DNA from 2 places in the Psychrobacillus sp. FSL H8-0487 genome. Region 2 is predicted to be linked to the other one. Evidence: riboswitches for the same ligand, from Rfam matches in the RefSeq annotation. Region 2 holds a riboswitch; the other holds the start of a gene.

Region 1 (7,741 bases), 2.8 Mb from region 2:
AATGATCCTGTCAAAAAAATCTCCCCATAAGTCCAAGCGATGTTCAATTGCAACAATTGTCATTTGCCGATTTTGCTGTAGCTGATCCAACCATTCTATATATCGTTTAGCGGTATAAGGGTCCAAATGAGCGATTGGTTCGTCTAACAGCAAAATCTCAGGCTCCATAATAAGTGCACATGCAGTAGCGATTTGTTGCTTCTGCCCACCTGAAAGCTGTTGAATAATAGAATATCGAAAGTCAGTTAAATTTGTGAGAGCAAGTACCTCTTTTATTCGATTCTCCATCTCTTCACGTTTCACCTGCAAATTTTCTAGCGTAAAAGCAAGCTCCTCTTCCACTGTTTGCATACAAAATTGCGCATCTGGATCCTGAAAAACGGTAGCAATTCGATGATTTATTTCCCCGGCAATGAATGTCCGACTATCCTTCCCAAATAGCTCAATATTGCCCGTTAAAATACCATCGCAATTATCGGGATATAATCGATTGCACAAGTAAAGTAGTGTCGTTTTTCCACAGCCGCTAGGACCAGTTAACACAACCCTGGAACCTTTTTGTACTGCAAATGAAAAGTCATTCAAAGTCCAATTTTCCTCATCTGGATATCGAAAGCTGACCTTCTCAAACGAAATGACGTCATGCACGAGCATCACCTTTTTTCGGTCGTGAAATAGCGTATCCTCGAAGAGAGCCTGTTGCTAGTAAGCCATCGGCAACCGCTTTACCTCCAACACCAGCAAGGAGAGCTCCACTCAATATGCGAATGCCAAGCATCAGTGCAACATAACCAGTACTGAATACCGTAAAGCCACCTAACAAATACCCGTAGGCAAAACTAAATACCGAAGATCCCACACCCGCTAGGATTAGAATCCAAATATCAAAGCGTTTGTATCTAGTTGCAGCAAATACTGCTTCTGCCCCTAAGCCTTGAATAACACCTGATAGAATTAGTCGGGGTCCAACGGCATTTCCTAACAACACCTCAATGGCAGCGGCGATTGTTTCTGAAATAACTGCAGCACCTGGCTTTCGAATAATATACATACTAATAATAGACACGATAAACCAAATGCCAAAAATCCATTCATATGCAATCGGACCTATAAATCCAGCCCAAATATTACCGATATGCAAGAACAATAAATAGACAATGCCAAATACAACGGCAAGTAAAGACATTAACACGATTTCTTTTAGCTTCCATGATTTCAGCATGTTAACGACCTCCATGAGAGGGGCTGTTAATACTCATAGAAACGGTCATAACCAAATGCTTATGCTCATCTGAGCGGGCATTCGTGAATGCTTCTTCATAAAATGCAAACACATCATGAATATCTCCATGAATACCACTCGCATAATGTATGGAATCATTAAACACACCTTGTGCTTTAGCACGATCCACTTCACGGTAAATAATGTCCATATAACTCGGGTTATTCATCGGGTATAGAGCAAATTGAGAAGATACATATTGTTTTGTTATATCTGTGTTGGCAATTATATCGCCTTTGTCTAGATAGACATCTCCTGCAGAATCACCGGGGCAACCAGCGGAAAAAGTACCGGACAGTGCAATATGTTCTCCTGTTTTAGCAGCATGCAATGTAATTGCTTTTGCCACATTAAATACATGTACTTGTTTGCCACGAATAACCGTCGACACATCATCTGTGTACATCCACACATTCGTCGTATCCGTCTCCTTCAAAGCACCTTTAATCACTTTGATAAAATCATTTGTCATCGGATGTAACGAAAAACGAAATCCGATAATTGGGCTCAATCCACATTCCATTTAAAAAACCTCCCTGTATTTTTTCATAAAAAAAGACCACATCCGTGAAGATGCAGCCACTTATCCAATACAAAAATATTAGGGAAGTCACCGCACTTCCTCACGCAGGTATTATCCTGATCGAGTTTTAAGGGATCGGAGCAAAATGCTCGCATCTCAGCCAAAGTGGGCACCCCTAGTGCGCAAAACGGTATGTAGTTTTTTAATATGCCCAAAGTATAACGTAGCTATTTGAAGTTGTAAATATGTTTGCAAAATTTCGTACTTTCGTCCATGCTTTATCTATCCCGATTGTTTGAGGGCTGGGTGAATCATAATGGATATTTGGAGAAACACCGGAATGTTGAGAATAATCACCCGAATGTAAAAGAGAATCACCGCAATAGAACAAAGAATCACCCGAAAGCACCAGAGAAACACAAGAATACATAACTCGAGGGAGGATAAAGTTTTGAAGAAAATATACATAACTCGTAAACTACCCGAAGAAATCATTGAGCCTTTAAGAAAAAAGTTTGATGTACAAATGTGGCATAGCGAAACTATTGGAATGACAAATGAAGAAATAATAACAAATGCTAAAGACGCGTACGCTCTATGGACGATGTTATCCGATAATATCGATCGTACACTAATTGAAGGCCTTCCAAATTTAAAAGTAATTAGTAATTTTGCAGTTGGCTATAACAATATAGACATAGAGGCGGCAAAAGACCGTAGTATTGTCGTAACAAATACTCCGGGAGTATTAACAGAGACAACGGCAGACTTAGCATTTGCTTTACTATTAGCAACTGCTCGAAGAATAACAGAAGTAGAACAAGAAATTCGTTCGGGTAACTGGGATTCCTGGTCACCAATGCAATATACAGGAATGGACATTTTCGGTGCAACGCTCGGTATTGTAGGAATGGGACGTATAGGGGAAGCGGTTGCTAGACGTGCGAAAGGCTTTGATATGAATGTGTTATATCATAATCGCTCTAGAAAACTAGATGCAGAAGAAACGTACGGCTTTACTTACGCGGAATTAGACGAATTACTTAAGCAATCTGATTTTGTCATTCTATTAACTCCACTTACACCTGAAACAAAGGGACTTATAGGGGAACGTGAACTTAATATGATGAAAGAAACTGCAGCAATTATTAATGTCGCACGAGGTGGCATAGTAGATGAACAAGCTCTTTATGAAGCACTGGCGTCGAAAAAGATATGGGCTGCAGGACTAGATGTATTTGAGCAAGAGCCTGTACCGGTGGATCATCCTCTACTAACTTTACCTAATGTAACGGTGTCTCCCCATATCGGTAGTGCCAGTATCCGCACTCGCCAAGCGATGATGCAAATGAATGCAAAAGATATAGAAGCAGTTTTAGAAAATAGAGAACCTCAAAATAGAATTCTCTAATACTTAAGTAGTGGTCCTCATATGCAGGGCCACTCTTTTTGTTTACTTGAAATGATGATCGACATCAGTAAGTGCAAATGATAAACTATAATGAAAACGATTATCATTATCAGTAGTGATATTCATATAAAAGGGAGTCAGTTGCATGCTAGATAAAATGCAAATGTTTATCGTTCTAGCTGAATGTCGTTCATTTACAGAGACGGCTCGTAGAATGTTTTGTTCTCAACCAACAATTAGTCATCAAATTCAACAGCTAGAAGAAAAATATAAGACCATATTAATTCAACGTAAAAATAGACAAATTGAATTAACAGAGCAAGGGGAAGTTTTTTTACAATATGCTAGGAAAATATTATTACTAGATAAGCAAATGGAACAAGAATTGCACCAAGTAAATTCTCCACTTTCCGTACACATAAGTCATTACATAGCTGAAAAATATTTTGCGACTATTTTACCTCTCCATATAGATGAATTTGAACAGCAATCATTCTCCATTAAAAGCAATTGTTATGAAAGCCTTAAGGAAAAGTTACTTCTTGAGAAAACAAATTTTGCAATTATGCCAATCTATGAGAATGACTCAGAATTTCAACAAGCATATAAAGTGGACTTATTATTTGAAGAGGAATTATTTTTAATAATGCATTGCAGTCATCCGCTGGCAGGAAGAAAAGTGATTTACGCACGAGATTTAAAAAACCAAACTCTCTTACTACCAGAAAACTTGTATTTGCAACAACTAATCAAAGATAAAATCGATCAAAAGAATGCACAAGTCCAATATATGCAGATGACGAATTTTGAAATTATAAAACAAGCTGTCTTGTCTGGTATGGGTATTTCTTTTTTGCCCTTAAAAATAATAGAGCCTCTTTTAGGTCAGAACAAGATTATGGCGAAGTCGATTCATGGACTTTGTATTAAACGTCAAAATGCAATTGTATCTAATCCACAAAAAATGCTAACCCAAAGAGAGTTAAATTTCTGCAAATACGTCAAAAATCAATTTATACATATGGAAAGCCTTTGAGTGCCAATAGAATGAACTAACCCAAGCTTCTTATAGCTTGGGTTTTTCTATATTTTCAAATCTAGTTTGCAACTATTAATAAAATGAATAATACTATTTATTTATTTTATTGATAGCGCTTACTTCCATGGAGCTAGGTGAAAAGTCGATATGTGAATTATAAATGATATTGAGAATCATTATCGTTGGTGTTAAAGTACGAAGGCAGGAATAAAAAATCAATTATTTAATAAAAAGGAGAAAGCATAGTGTATAAAGGGATTAAAAAATTATGGGGCTTACCGCTTATACTATTAGTGTTTTTAGTAGCAGGTTGTTCATCGAATGAAGCTAAAGGACAAGCTGATGAAACAAATTTAGAAGGTGAAGGAGCAGTAACGGAACAAGTAGCAGAGTTAAAAGTGGGGATTCCATCAGATGTTGGTCCATTAAATATATATACCGGAAACGTCGACTGGTTAACTGATTTAGTATATGACAAATTATTTTCACCATCGCCATATGTAGATGAACCGATTCCATGGTTAGCAGAGTCTGCAGAGCAACTTGATGATACAACTTGGATTGTAAAGGTACGTGATGGTATAAAGTGGCATGACGGGGAAGACTTTACGGCAGAAGATGTCAAATTTACATATGAATACTTCCGCGATGGTTCAGCCAACCGCCATACACATCATGTTAGCGAAGTACCGAAAATTGATGAAATTGAAGTTGAAGAGGATGGAAAAACGGTTCGTTTTGAGTGCGCCTATGCTTGTCCATCACTAGCGAGTATTACCTTTGCCGATTTGCCGATTTTACCAGAGCACATTTGGAAAGATGTTGAAAATCCACGTCAATATAATAAGTTAGCTGTAGGAACAGGTCCTTTTGTTTTAAAAGAATATGAAGCAGACCAGTATTACAAATTTAAAGCGAATAATGAATACTTCATGGGTGAACCAACAGTTGCTTCCATAAATATGCCGATTATAAAGGATGCAACAGCTATGTTTAACGCATTACGTGCAGGTGAGATTGATGCATCTACGCGTACAGTACCAGCTGAATTACAAGATTCATTTAAAAATACCGAGGCGATGAAGTTAGCAAAAGTATCTCCATTATCTATTGTCCAATTCGGTTTAAATTATGAACGAAAGCCATTTAATACAGAAGAGGTACGCCGAGCGGTATCTCTAGCGATAGATCGTCAAAGCATTGTTGATACTGTGTTATTAGGTCAAGGACGTGCTGGTTTAACTGGATATCCTCACCCGGATTCTCCGTGGACAAATCCAGATTTATCGACACCATATGATATAGCGAAAGCAACAGAAATTCTAGACTCACTTGGCTACAAAGATACAAATAATGATGGTTTTCGTGAAACACCAGAAGGTGAAACGTTACGGATGAATACAATTGTTTCTGCAAGTGAACCTGTTTATGTGCGTGTAGCTGAAATGCTGAAGGAGCAATTAAAAGATATAGGGTTACAGTTTGAAGTAGAAGCAATGGATGCTACGACTTATGCAGCTGCCAATTCAGAGGATAATTTTGATACGTATGTTAGTTTAATAGGTCCGCATGGTGTAGCAGATCCAGATCAATTCATTATGTCTCATCGTGCATCATATCTATGGACGAAAGATATAGCCTATCCTGCTATGGATACATTGATTGAAGATTGGATGGCGGCATCCACAATTGAAGATCGTAAAGCAATTTCATTTGATATGCAGGAGTTATACAATAACCAACCTACTGCAATTGCCGTTTATTATCCGGAGGAAGTTTTCGCTTATAACGCTACGGTGTATGACCAATATGTAGAGTCTTTAGGTTACGGGATTGTGCACAAATATTCATTCTTACCAGAAGAAACGCGTCAAGCTGTTTCGGCAACAGCTCCAAAATTTGTGGAATAAGGAGAGTTGTAAGGAATGAATAGGACTCTATCGTCAATTGGAAAAAAGCTAATTCAATATGGACTGGTGTTCCTCGTAGCATTGACGATTAATTTCGCTTTGCCGCGATTAGCCCCAGGTGATCCGCTGTTATATTTTTTCGGCGATACGATAAATGAACTAACAGAAGTACAAAAGCAGCAGGCTCTTGAATGTATAGGTCTCGATGGGTCTTTATGGGAGCAGTATATTGTATATTTACAAGGGATTGTGACATTTGATTTTGGGGTGTCAATTAAATATGCAGAGCCTGTGATGACAATAATAGGCGATAGATTGCCATGGACATTGTTATTAGTGGGGCCAGCTATGTTATTAAGTGCTGTAATTGGCGTTATATTGGGCGCTTATTCTGCTTGGAATCGTGGGAAAGGTCGTGATGTCTCACTATTAATAGGAATGCTGACCTTACAAGCTGTTCCAGGTTTTTGGGTAGGACTATTATTTTTAGCTGTTTTAGCGGTTCAATTAGGCTGGTTTCCTACATACGGGGCTTTTTCAATGATGCAAGATGGAACAACTTGGGGGTATATAAAGGACGTTGCAGTGCATGCGATCCTGCCGCTTGCTACGATCACATTAGCAACAGTAGGATCGAATTATTTGCTAACACGTTCTTCAATGCTTGAATCTCTTGGGCAAGATTATATCACGATGGCAGAGGCAAAAGGTGTACATAAAAAAGGGTTAATTTTTAATCATGCCTTACGCAATGCTTTGCTACCCATTTATACGCATTTTACGATGACATTAGGCACTTTAGTGGGTGGAGCAGTGGTAGTGGAATCTGTCTTTTCTTATCCAGGAATTGGTCGATTGTTATATGAAAGTGTTATTGCAAGAGACTTTCCAATGATGCAAGGCATATTTTTAATTATTACACTTGGTGTGATTGGAGCAAACTTATTTGCTGATTTAACATATCCACTTATTGATCCTCGTGCACGTACGCTTAAAAAGACAAAGGGAGCGGAATGAATCATGCGTAAATCAACAAAAGTCATCGGTACTGTAGGATTCATTTTATTTATTGCTGTTGTACTCTTTGCTGTACTTGGACCTTTTATCATCCCATATGATGCATATAAGCAATCTGGCCCTTCCTTTCTGGCTCCTAATAGTGACCACTTACTTGGAACGAATGATATGGGACAGGATATTTTAGCGGAGCTTGCGGAGGGGGCACGAACTTCATTAACCATTGGAATCTTGACAGCTCTATTTGCCACACTCATTGGAGGTAGTGTTGGTATTCTAGTGGGTTATATCGGAGGTTGGTTTGAGGTAATTGTGATGCGTGTTATTGATGTCGTATTAACACTGCCATTTCTACCTCTGATGATTGTTATTGCCGTATATATGGGACCAGGAATATTTACACAAGTATTTGTTATTACTTTAGTTATGTGGGCTGGAAAGGCAAGGCAAATTCGCGCACAAACTTTATCCATTAAAACAACAGGACCAGTGCTAGCAGCTAGGACGATGGGTGCAAACCATTGGTATATTTTCAATAAACATATTTTTCCAAGCGTTT
Region 2 (7,741 bases):
CGAGTAGAGGCTGTTTGTGGTAGTTGTCACAAACAGCCTCTCTTTTTTCGTTAAACATATTTATCTGTCTGTCTCCAACAACTTTAAGAAATAGTTAATGTATTTTTAAATAACTAGATATAAATGTTTTCTAAGCGAGGAGGCTGAGGCAACGCCCACGGAAACCGTCCATCAGCCGAAATTTACTATGAGCACTTACTTCGTAGTAGGATAATTCATATTCTTAATTTAAAAAACGCCTTCAAAAGAGTAAACTCTTGAAGGCGTTTTGTTTTAATCTAATTTAGTTAATAAAATTGGTGCACCTTTTGTGACAACAATTGTATGCTCAATCTGTGCTACTAAGGATTTATCAGGAGTGATAAATGTCCAACCATCACCTGATTCCACAATATGCTCTGCCTTCGCAGAAATAAATGGCTCAACTGCTAAAACCATTCCTTCTTTTAATATTGTTGGATCCCATGCATCATAATAATTCAATACATGTTGAGGAGCTTCATGAAGTGATTTCCCAATACCATGTCCAGTTAGGTTCATAATAACATGCAAGCCATTATCTTTGGCTTCTCTAGCTACTGCTTTACCAATTTGGTTCAATCTTGAACCTGCTTTAACTTTTAGCATTGCACGCTCAAATGCACTCTCAGCTACAGCACACAACTTCTCTTTCTCTTCATATCCTTCGCCTACGACAAAAGAAATTCCTGTGTCTGCAAAATAACCATCAAGCGATCCTGAAACGTCTATATTCACGATATCACCATCTTTTATAACACGAGCGCCTGGCATACCATGAGCTACTTCCTCATTAACACTAATACAAGTATATCCCGGAAAATCGTATTCTCCCATTGGTCCAGAAATCGCGCCATGCTCTTTAAATAGCTTTCCGCCGATTTCATCTAACTCTTTCGTAGTCACACCAGGTTTAGTAGCAGCCTTCATTACATCTCGAATTTCTGCAACAATACGCCCTATTTTTTTTAATGCTACTAACTCTTCGTCAGTTTGTACAATCATCTTAACAAGATCCCTTCTTCACTAAATGTATTCTAATCATACCATATTTAGTGAAGATTCGGCAGTGTGAGGCGTGGAGCTTTAACAAATAATATCGAACAAATGAAAGCTGCTACTAAAAATACAGGAATCATATAAGTAGAATTATAGATCAACGAATACAAAATAACATTTTGCTCACCAGCAAATTCACCAAAGAATAGAATACCTGAAGTTACATGTGCTAAATAACGAAGAAAAGCTGCGATGAACGTTCCCAAGACAACTGCTCTAACCATTTTCATTTTATCCTTTTGTTCAAATGCATGTAAAAACGCAGGTCTCAGAAAACCAGCAAAACCAGCTACCATAAATGCGATGAAATAATCTATTGCTACTTGTGCTATCACTATTTCAAATGATAAGGGAGCTGCGTAAAAACGGCCTGTAACGACTTGTAATACACCTATTAAAAATCCAGTAGTTAAACCTGCTACAATACCACGACGAAAAGCCATTAAAATAACAGGTACTAAAACGAATGTAACTGATCCACCTTGCGGCATTCCAAAGCCGATCATATCTAAAACATATCCTAAAGCTGCAAAAATAGCGATTTCCATTAATATTAATACTCGATTATTCTTCATGACAATCCCCTTTTTTTGACCACAAAAAAAACGACCCCCGGGATAGACCCAGACATCGCGCGATTGTCAGTTTCCATCCACATCCCTACGCAAGTATTAACTTACAGGTTCGAAGGGTACTATCTCAGCCGTATCAACGGCGCCCCTTGTGGTTTGAATTATTTAGTTCGAGTTCATTGTAGCTGAATAGATAAAGTATTGCAACCTTCTTTTGTTCTTTTGTTATACTTGTAAAAACTATATGCGTAAGGGGATGTTTACATGATTACATTATTAAAAGATTTAATACGTATCAAAAGTGACACATTGGAAGGCGCAAATAATGCTTTGTTATTTTGTGAGAATTGGCTAGAGGAACGAGGTATTACTACTACGATCTTAAAGCATGAGGAAAAACTGATGCTTATGGCAGTAATAGGAGACGGTGATAAATGTATGATTTGGAATGGTCACGTAGATGTTGTTCCAGGAGAAACTTCACAATTTCAGCCTTATATTGAGGGAGATTATTTATATGGTCGTGGAACAGCTGATATGAAAGCGGGAGTTGCAGCGATGATGCAAGCCTTTTATGAGCTATCTAAACAACCTGAAAATCTTGCTCAAAAAATCCAACTACATATCGTAACCGATGAGGAAACAGACGGAGAGACATCCAAATTTTTGGTCGATCAAGGATATATCGGTGACTTTGTTATATGTGGAGAACCTACCTATCTACAAATTGGCTTACAGGCAAAAGGAATTATCCAGTTTGATGTAATACTTAAGGGCAAATCTAGTCATGGTAGTCGTCCTTGGGAAGGAATAAATGCAATTGAACAAGCGTTTCTTTTTGACCAACAGCTTCGCAAACTTTCTTTTTTAACAGCAAGCAATGAGTTCTATGATTATCCTTCCTTAAACTTGGCAAAAATACAAGCAGGAGAACGATATAACGTAGTGCCCGATGAGTGCATAGTAAGTTATGATCTTCGTTACGTACCTGGACAAGATATGCATAGTATTCTTTTAGATCTCCAAACGTTGACAGAAGAATTTCCCAATAGTGAAATACAAGTGCACACTACCGCTCCTGCAGTAACAACTGAAGCTATTAACCCATATATCGAACGTATTGCTCAGGTCACTTCACAGTTTATAGGAAAACCTGCTGTGTTATTTGGGCAGCATGGAGCAGCTGATGCTCGCTTTTATGCAGAAACTGGAGCAGGCGCTATTGAGTTTGGACCAAGTGGTGGGGATTGGCATGGTGAAAAAGAATATGTATCTATTTCCTCTACGGAAACTTATAAAAACATCTTAGTCTCCTTAGGTAAAAGTGAGAAAAATATCATAATTTCGTAGGATATATTAGAAAGAATAGAGGTGATATAAACTGGATAATCCAAGAATTTTATCAGCACTTTCCTATTTTAGTGTTTTGTTTGCTCCCTTTTTATTGCCCATCATCGTTTATTTTGTCTCACAGGATCCTGAGGTTAAATATCATGCAAAAAAATCCTTAATCTCTCATATCATACCTGTTGTTTTATTAGTAATTTTGTTCATTAGTATCTTTTCAAGTTTTATGCCTTTTACAACTGGATATAATGAACAGCCTACCCTTTGGATGGCAGTGGGACCTTTAATACTAATCGGTATATATATGCTTGTGTATGTTATAGTAATGGTTTGGAATATTGTTCAAGGCATTAAAGTATTAAGATAACGTTTATTTATAGGCTCTTAAGGGTACATAATTATTAATAACGAAAGCCAAGGAGCGATTATGATGAAAGTAAAAAACTTAGTTAAAACAGCAATTAAATTTGCACCAATTGTTTATCCCATTATCCGCAAAGTGTTAAAATCTAAAAAAACTACTCGCTAAAAAACTGTCCTCCTAAATAAGGGGACAGTTTTTTTAGTATAGGAGGTGCTTTTGCGCAGCATTCATCAGTAAACTTGCAACTTCTACCCCTATTTAAGCAACTTCCCCCAAGCGTCAATACAGCTAAGCATTTGGAAAGGTAAGCAACATGCTATATTAGTGGCTTCAATTCTGTTAATGAGTAGTAGTTGTCCATTCCCTCTGCCTTAGCTACAGGAGATTTTCCTTCTTCTTTACTAGCATTCAGAATTTGTTCAAACGATAGTGGATTCGGTGCTGGCAACTCACTTTGGGTCACAAATATTCCCTTGTTGTACTGTGAAAAAAATGCATTTGCCATAATACGATAACCTTCCATCGTTGGATGGACATCTGCAGGATTTGGTAATAATGTCGTTGCATTAACTCCAAATGACTCTTCTACTGACACATAAGTTGCTCCATTTGCCTCTGATTGTTTTTTTAATATAAGCTGCAAACGGTCTAACTCTTTTTTAATACCACTCTTTTGCGACTCTCTGACATGAGGATAAGCAAAATAATAACCCATGACATAAATTTTTGCTTTTGGTGTTAGTACTTGCACTTCTTTAATAATCTGCTCTATATTTTTTCGCGCATTATTTAAAGCAAAATCAGCTGAAATTTGTTGATATGCTACAGAACCACTCGTTGAATTCACTTGTACCATTTGTAGCAAATCATTTGCTCCTGCGGATATCGTAACTAACGTAGCCTTCTTCAGCAACTCTTTCGCTTCATCTGTCTGAATACTCTCAAGAACATCTGCTGTTGTATATCCTGGAAATGCTAATGCTTTTGAATAGAAAGCCAGCTGTCCTGTTGTAGTTAGTTTCTGTGCGATTAAGTCTGTATAACCAGTATCGATGGCACGATTTGGTGTTTGACCGGCTGCCAAAGAATCGCCAAGTGCTATATAGACTTCAGTTCCCTTTGCATCTACTGTGATAGAGCCAAATGAGATAAACAGAATGATTAAAGTACCAAGCATTTTTTTCAAACTACTCACTCCTTAAAAAGCCCATGCTCCTTTTTTGAATATAGGCTCCATTGATCCATCTGCTAATTCTCCCATAATATCCATGTCGCCACTACCAATCATAAAGTCTTCATGCACAATGGAGGTGTTAATACCCATAGCTTCTAATTCACTATGAGTTAAGCCACGAGCACCTTCCACACAGGTAGGGTATGCTTCTCCAATTGCAAAATGGTTGGAGGCATTTTCATCAAATAAGGTGTTAAAGAATAATACATTCGAAGCCGAAATAGGTGATTCATGTGGCACTAAAGCAATCTCTCCTAAATACTTTGCTCCCTCATCTGTTCCAATTAACTCTTGCAATAGTTTCTCACCAGTTGCAGCTTTAATAGAAGTAATCTTCCCATTTTCAAAAGTCAAAGTAAAATCATCTATTACATTTCCTTGATAAACAAATGGCTTTGTATTTTTCACATAGCCATTTACACCTGTTTTAAGTGGTGCAGTATATACTTCTTCTGTTGGCATATTTGCTATAAATGGTGTGTTTTGACCATTTTTACTAGCTCCGGACATCCAAATATGTTCTTTTGGAAGTTCCACTTGAATATCTGTTCCTTCTGCTTTATAGTGTAGCTTTTTGAAATGCTTATTATTTAGTAGTGCCGCTCTACTTTCCAAGTTATCAATATGTTCTTTCCACTGTTGAACTGCTGTGCCTTCACCGATGCGCACAACTTGGAATATTAACTCCCAAAGGGCTTGCATTTGTTCTTCAGGCTTCAGATCAGGGAAAACTTTGGCAGCCCATTTCTCTGAAGGCATTGCAACGATGGACCATGTAATTACATCATTCATCACAGCTTTTCGATAATTTTCTAACGCTTTCCCACTTGCCTTTTGAAAGCTTGAAATACGGTCAATCGAAACACCTTCTAGTAGATCTGGGTTATCCGCGTCAATCCATAATAATGCGCCTTTATTTTCGATTAACTCGTCGCGCTGCATAGCAGCCCACTTAGGAAATTCATGGAACGCTTCATCTGGAGCAAAATCATAAAATGCGCGTGCATTTACTTCATCTGTATAGTTGACATCTACTCTTTTTGCGCCAGCTTCATAAGCTTTTTTCACTATTAATCGTGTAAATTCAATTGTATCTGTCGTCGTATTTATAAGAAGTGGTTGGTTCGGCTGTATATTCAGGCCAACCTTCACTACTAATTCTGCATACTCTTCAAGCTTTTGTTGAAAATCCATCTTTATTTCCCCTTTTGACTAATAGTTTTAGATGTCCCCTCGATTAACTCTCCGCGATACCATACTTTTTGAATTGGCTTTTTAGGAAGCTCTTTTGTCCACTTTTTAAAAGTCTTTTCATCGGAATAAGTTAATAATGTCATTACCTCTCCATCAGCACCCGCACGACCTGTGCGTCCTGAACGATGTAAGTATTGTTCCACTGAATGTGGTACATCTACATGGATTACATGAGTAAGTCCAGATATATCTAATCCTCTTGCTGCCACATCTGTAGCAATTAGTAAACTTACTTTACCGCTTTTAAAATCATCTAATGCTTTCTTCCGTTCATCCTTTTTCATTTCAGAATGTAGGGATACAATCGGCGCATCTCTATAAGAAAGTTTTGCATCCTTCATTAATAGCTGATCTAAACTATTTACAAATGCAAGGCCTCGCATACCTTTCAAGTAAGATATTCTACGCAGTAATTCAGTTTTATCACGAGGTTCTGTCTTCACGAAACTATGGATAACTTCCCCTTGCGAAGGAATATCTTCTGCTGCTACTTGAATACGCACAGGATTCTTCATCATACGTTCCGCAACAAGTTCTATTTCTTCTGTGATTGTTGCAGAAGTTACTATTAGTTGGCTTTCGACAGTTGCATCAACTAAACTTTTTACAGTTGTGCGATGTTCTCTGCTCAGAAGTTGGTCTCCTTCATCTAGGACAACGATGTTTATTTCATGCATTTTTAGTTTTTTCGTTTTTACTAGTTCTTGCAATCTACCAGGGGTTCCAACGACAATTGTCGGTTTCTTTTTAAGTACATCAATTTGTCTGTGAATATTTGCTCCACCAATTAATTGTGCAACTGAAATGTCTGTACCTTTCACCCATTCACGAAAAACCTCTACAATTTGCATTCCAAGTTCTTGAGAAGGAATGATTACCATTGCCTGAATATGTTTTTTGGTAGGGTCAACCATTTGCAAGATTGGAAGTACATAAGCAAGCGTTTTTCCCGTTCCTGTTGGAGATTCTGCAACAATATCAGAGCCATCCAGCATATGTGGGATTAATTGAGATTGTATAGGCATTGGTGATGCAAAATTTGCATCCTGCCATTTGTTTTGTAATGTTTCATTTAAGTTAGTTATAAAAGTCAAATTTGTTTCCACCTTATCCGTATTTAAGTCAAGTGTACCATATTTTTTATATCGACTATTATTTATAGATTATAGAGATTTAGATAAAAAAAAGTGCCTGTTAAAAAGGCACTTATTTACTTTCCTCTTCAGTTGTATATTCCTTCATTAATTCATAAAAATTCAACTCATATAATTGTCTTCCATCAATTTTATATACACCTTTATTTACAAATTCTTCAATAATTCCATCACGTTTTTGTTCTGTTTGTGATTCTTTTATCATCATCATGTTAATGTCTCCTTGCAGATTTTATTCCATTGTATTTTACCCATTCTAAGGTTTAATAAACTTGTCTTTTCATTCTTTTGAAAGCACCCGTAAATAATGGGAAAGCTTTACGAACAAAGTAATAGCATACATAGCCTAGAAATGTCCCAAGTGTATTCAGCCACAAATCATCCACGTCACTACTCCTACTTTGTGGAATCTGCATAATTTCAATAAATAAGGAGATACATAATCCCACAAATACAGGTAATATAAAAAGTTCCATCCTTTTAAATAGTAAAGGTAGAAGAAATCCAATTGGCATAAATAGAATGATATTACCAAGGAAGTTTATATAAAATGGTTGCCAAAAACCTAGGTATACAACTGACTTGTAGGTTTCTTCCACAACACGAAATAACTCCAAATTTACACCAGTAGTATAAGCAGGTACCTCCCCTACTTTAGGTATTATTGTTTGAGAAAAAAGACCAACAAGTACTGAGAAAAACACTAATATTCCAATCTCATGTAAAGTCTCTTTAAGCT

Evidence for each region. Region 2 has a riboswitch for thiamine pyrophosphate ahead of thiT (energy-coupled thiamine transporter ThiT). Riboswitches for the same ligand answer to the same signal wherever they lie in the genome.
Region 1: it holds a riboswitch for thiamine pyrophosphate, as region 2 does, so the genes downstream of both, MHI47_RS01125 (YkoF family thiamine/hydroxymethylpyrimidine-binding protein) here and thiT (energy-coupled thiamine transporter ThiT) in region 2, are expected to answer to the same signal.

What each region holds. Positions count from the first base shown of each region.
Region 1 is NZ_JBBOZA010000001.1:213,490-221,230, forward strand. It holds gene MHI47_RS01115 (ABC transporter ATP-binding protein) at 1-654, opposite strand, end outside; gene MHI47_RS01120 (ECF transporter S component) at 641-1,222, opposite strand; gene MHI47_RS01125 (YkoF family thiamine/hydroxymethylpyrimidine-binding protein) at 1,224-1,805, opposite strand; TPP riboswitch at 1,886-1,992, opposite strand; gene MHI47_RS01130 (2-hydroxyacid dehydrogenase) at 2,257-3,216, shown strand; gene MHI47_RS01135 (LysR family transcriptional regulator) at 3,362-4,252, shown strand; gene MHI47_RS01140 (ABC transporter substrate-binding protein) at 4,501-6,165, shown strand; gene MHI47_RS01145 (ABC transporter permease) at 6,181-7,182, shown strand; gene MHI47_RS01150 (dipeptide/oligopeptide/nickel ABC transporter permease/ATP-binding protein) at 7,186-7,741, shown strand, end outside.
Region 2 is NZ_JBBOZA010000001.1:3,020,686-3,028,426, forward strand. It holds gene map (type I methionyl aminopeptidase) at 274-1,023, opposite strand; gene thiT (energy-coupled thiamine transporter ThiT) at 1,071-1,652, opposite strand; TPP riboswitch at 1,718-1,809, opposite strand; gene MHI47_RS15505 (M20 family metallopeptidase) at 1,914-2,999, shown strand; gene MHI47_RS15510 (DUF4870 domain-containing protein) at 3,031-3,363, shown strand; gene MHI47_RS15515 (SGNH/GDSL hydrolase family protein) at 3,677-4,537, opposite strand; gene MHI47_RS15520 (aminopeptidase) at 4,559-5,788, opposite strand; gene MHI47_RS15525 (DEAD/DEAH box helicase) at 5,791-6,942, opposite strand; gene MHI47_RS15530 (Fur-regulated basic protein FbpA) at 7,055-7,213, opposite strand; gene MHI47_RS15535 (VanZ family protein) at 7,266-7,741, opposite strand, start outside.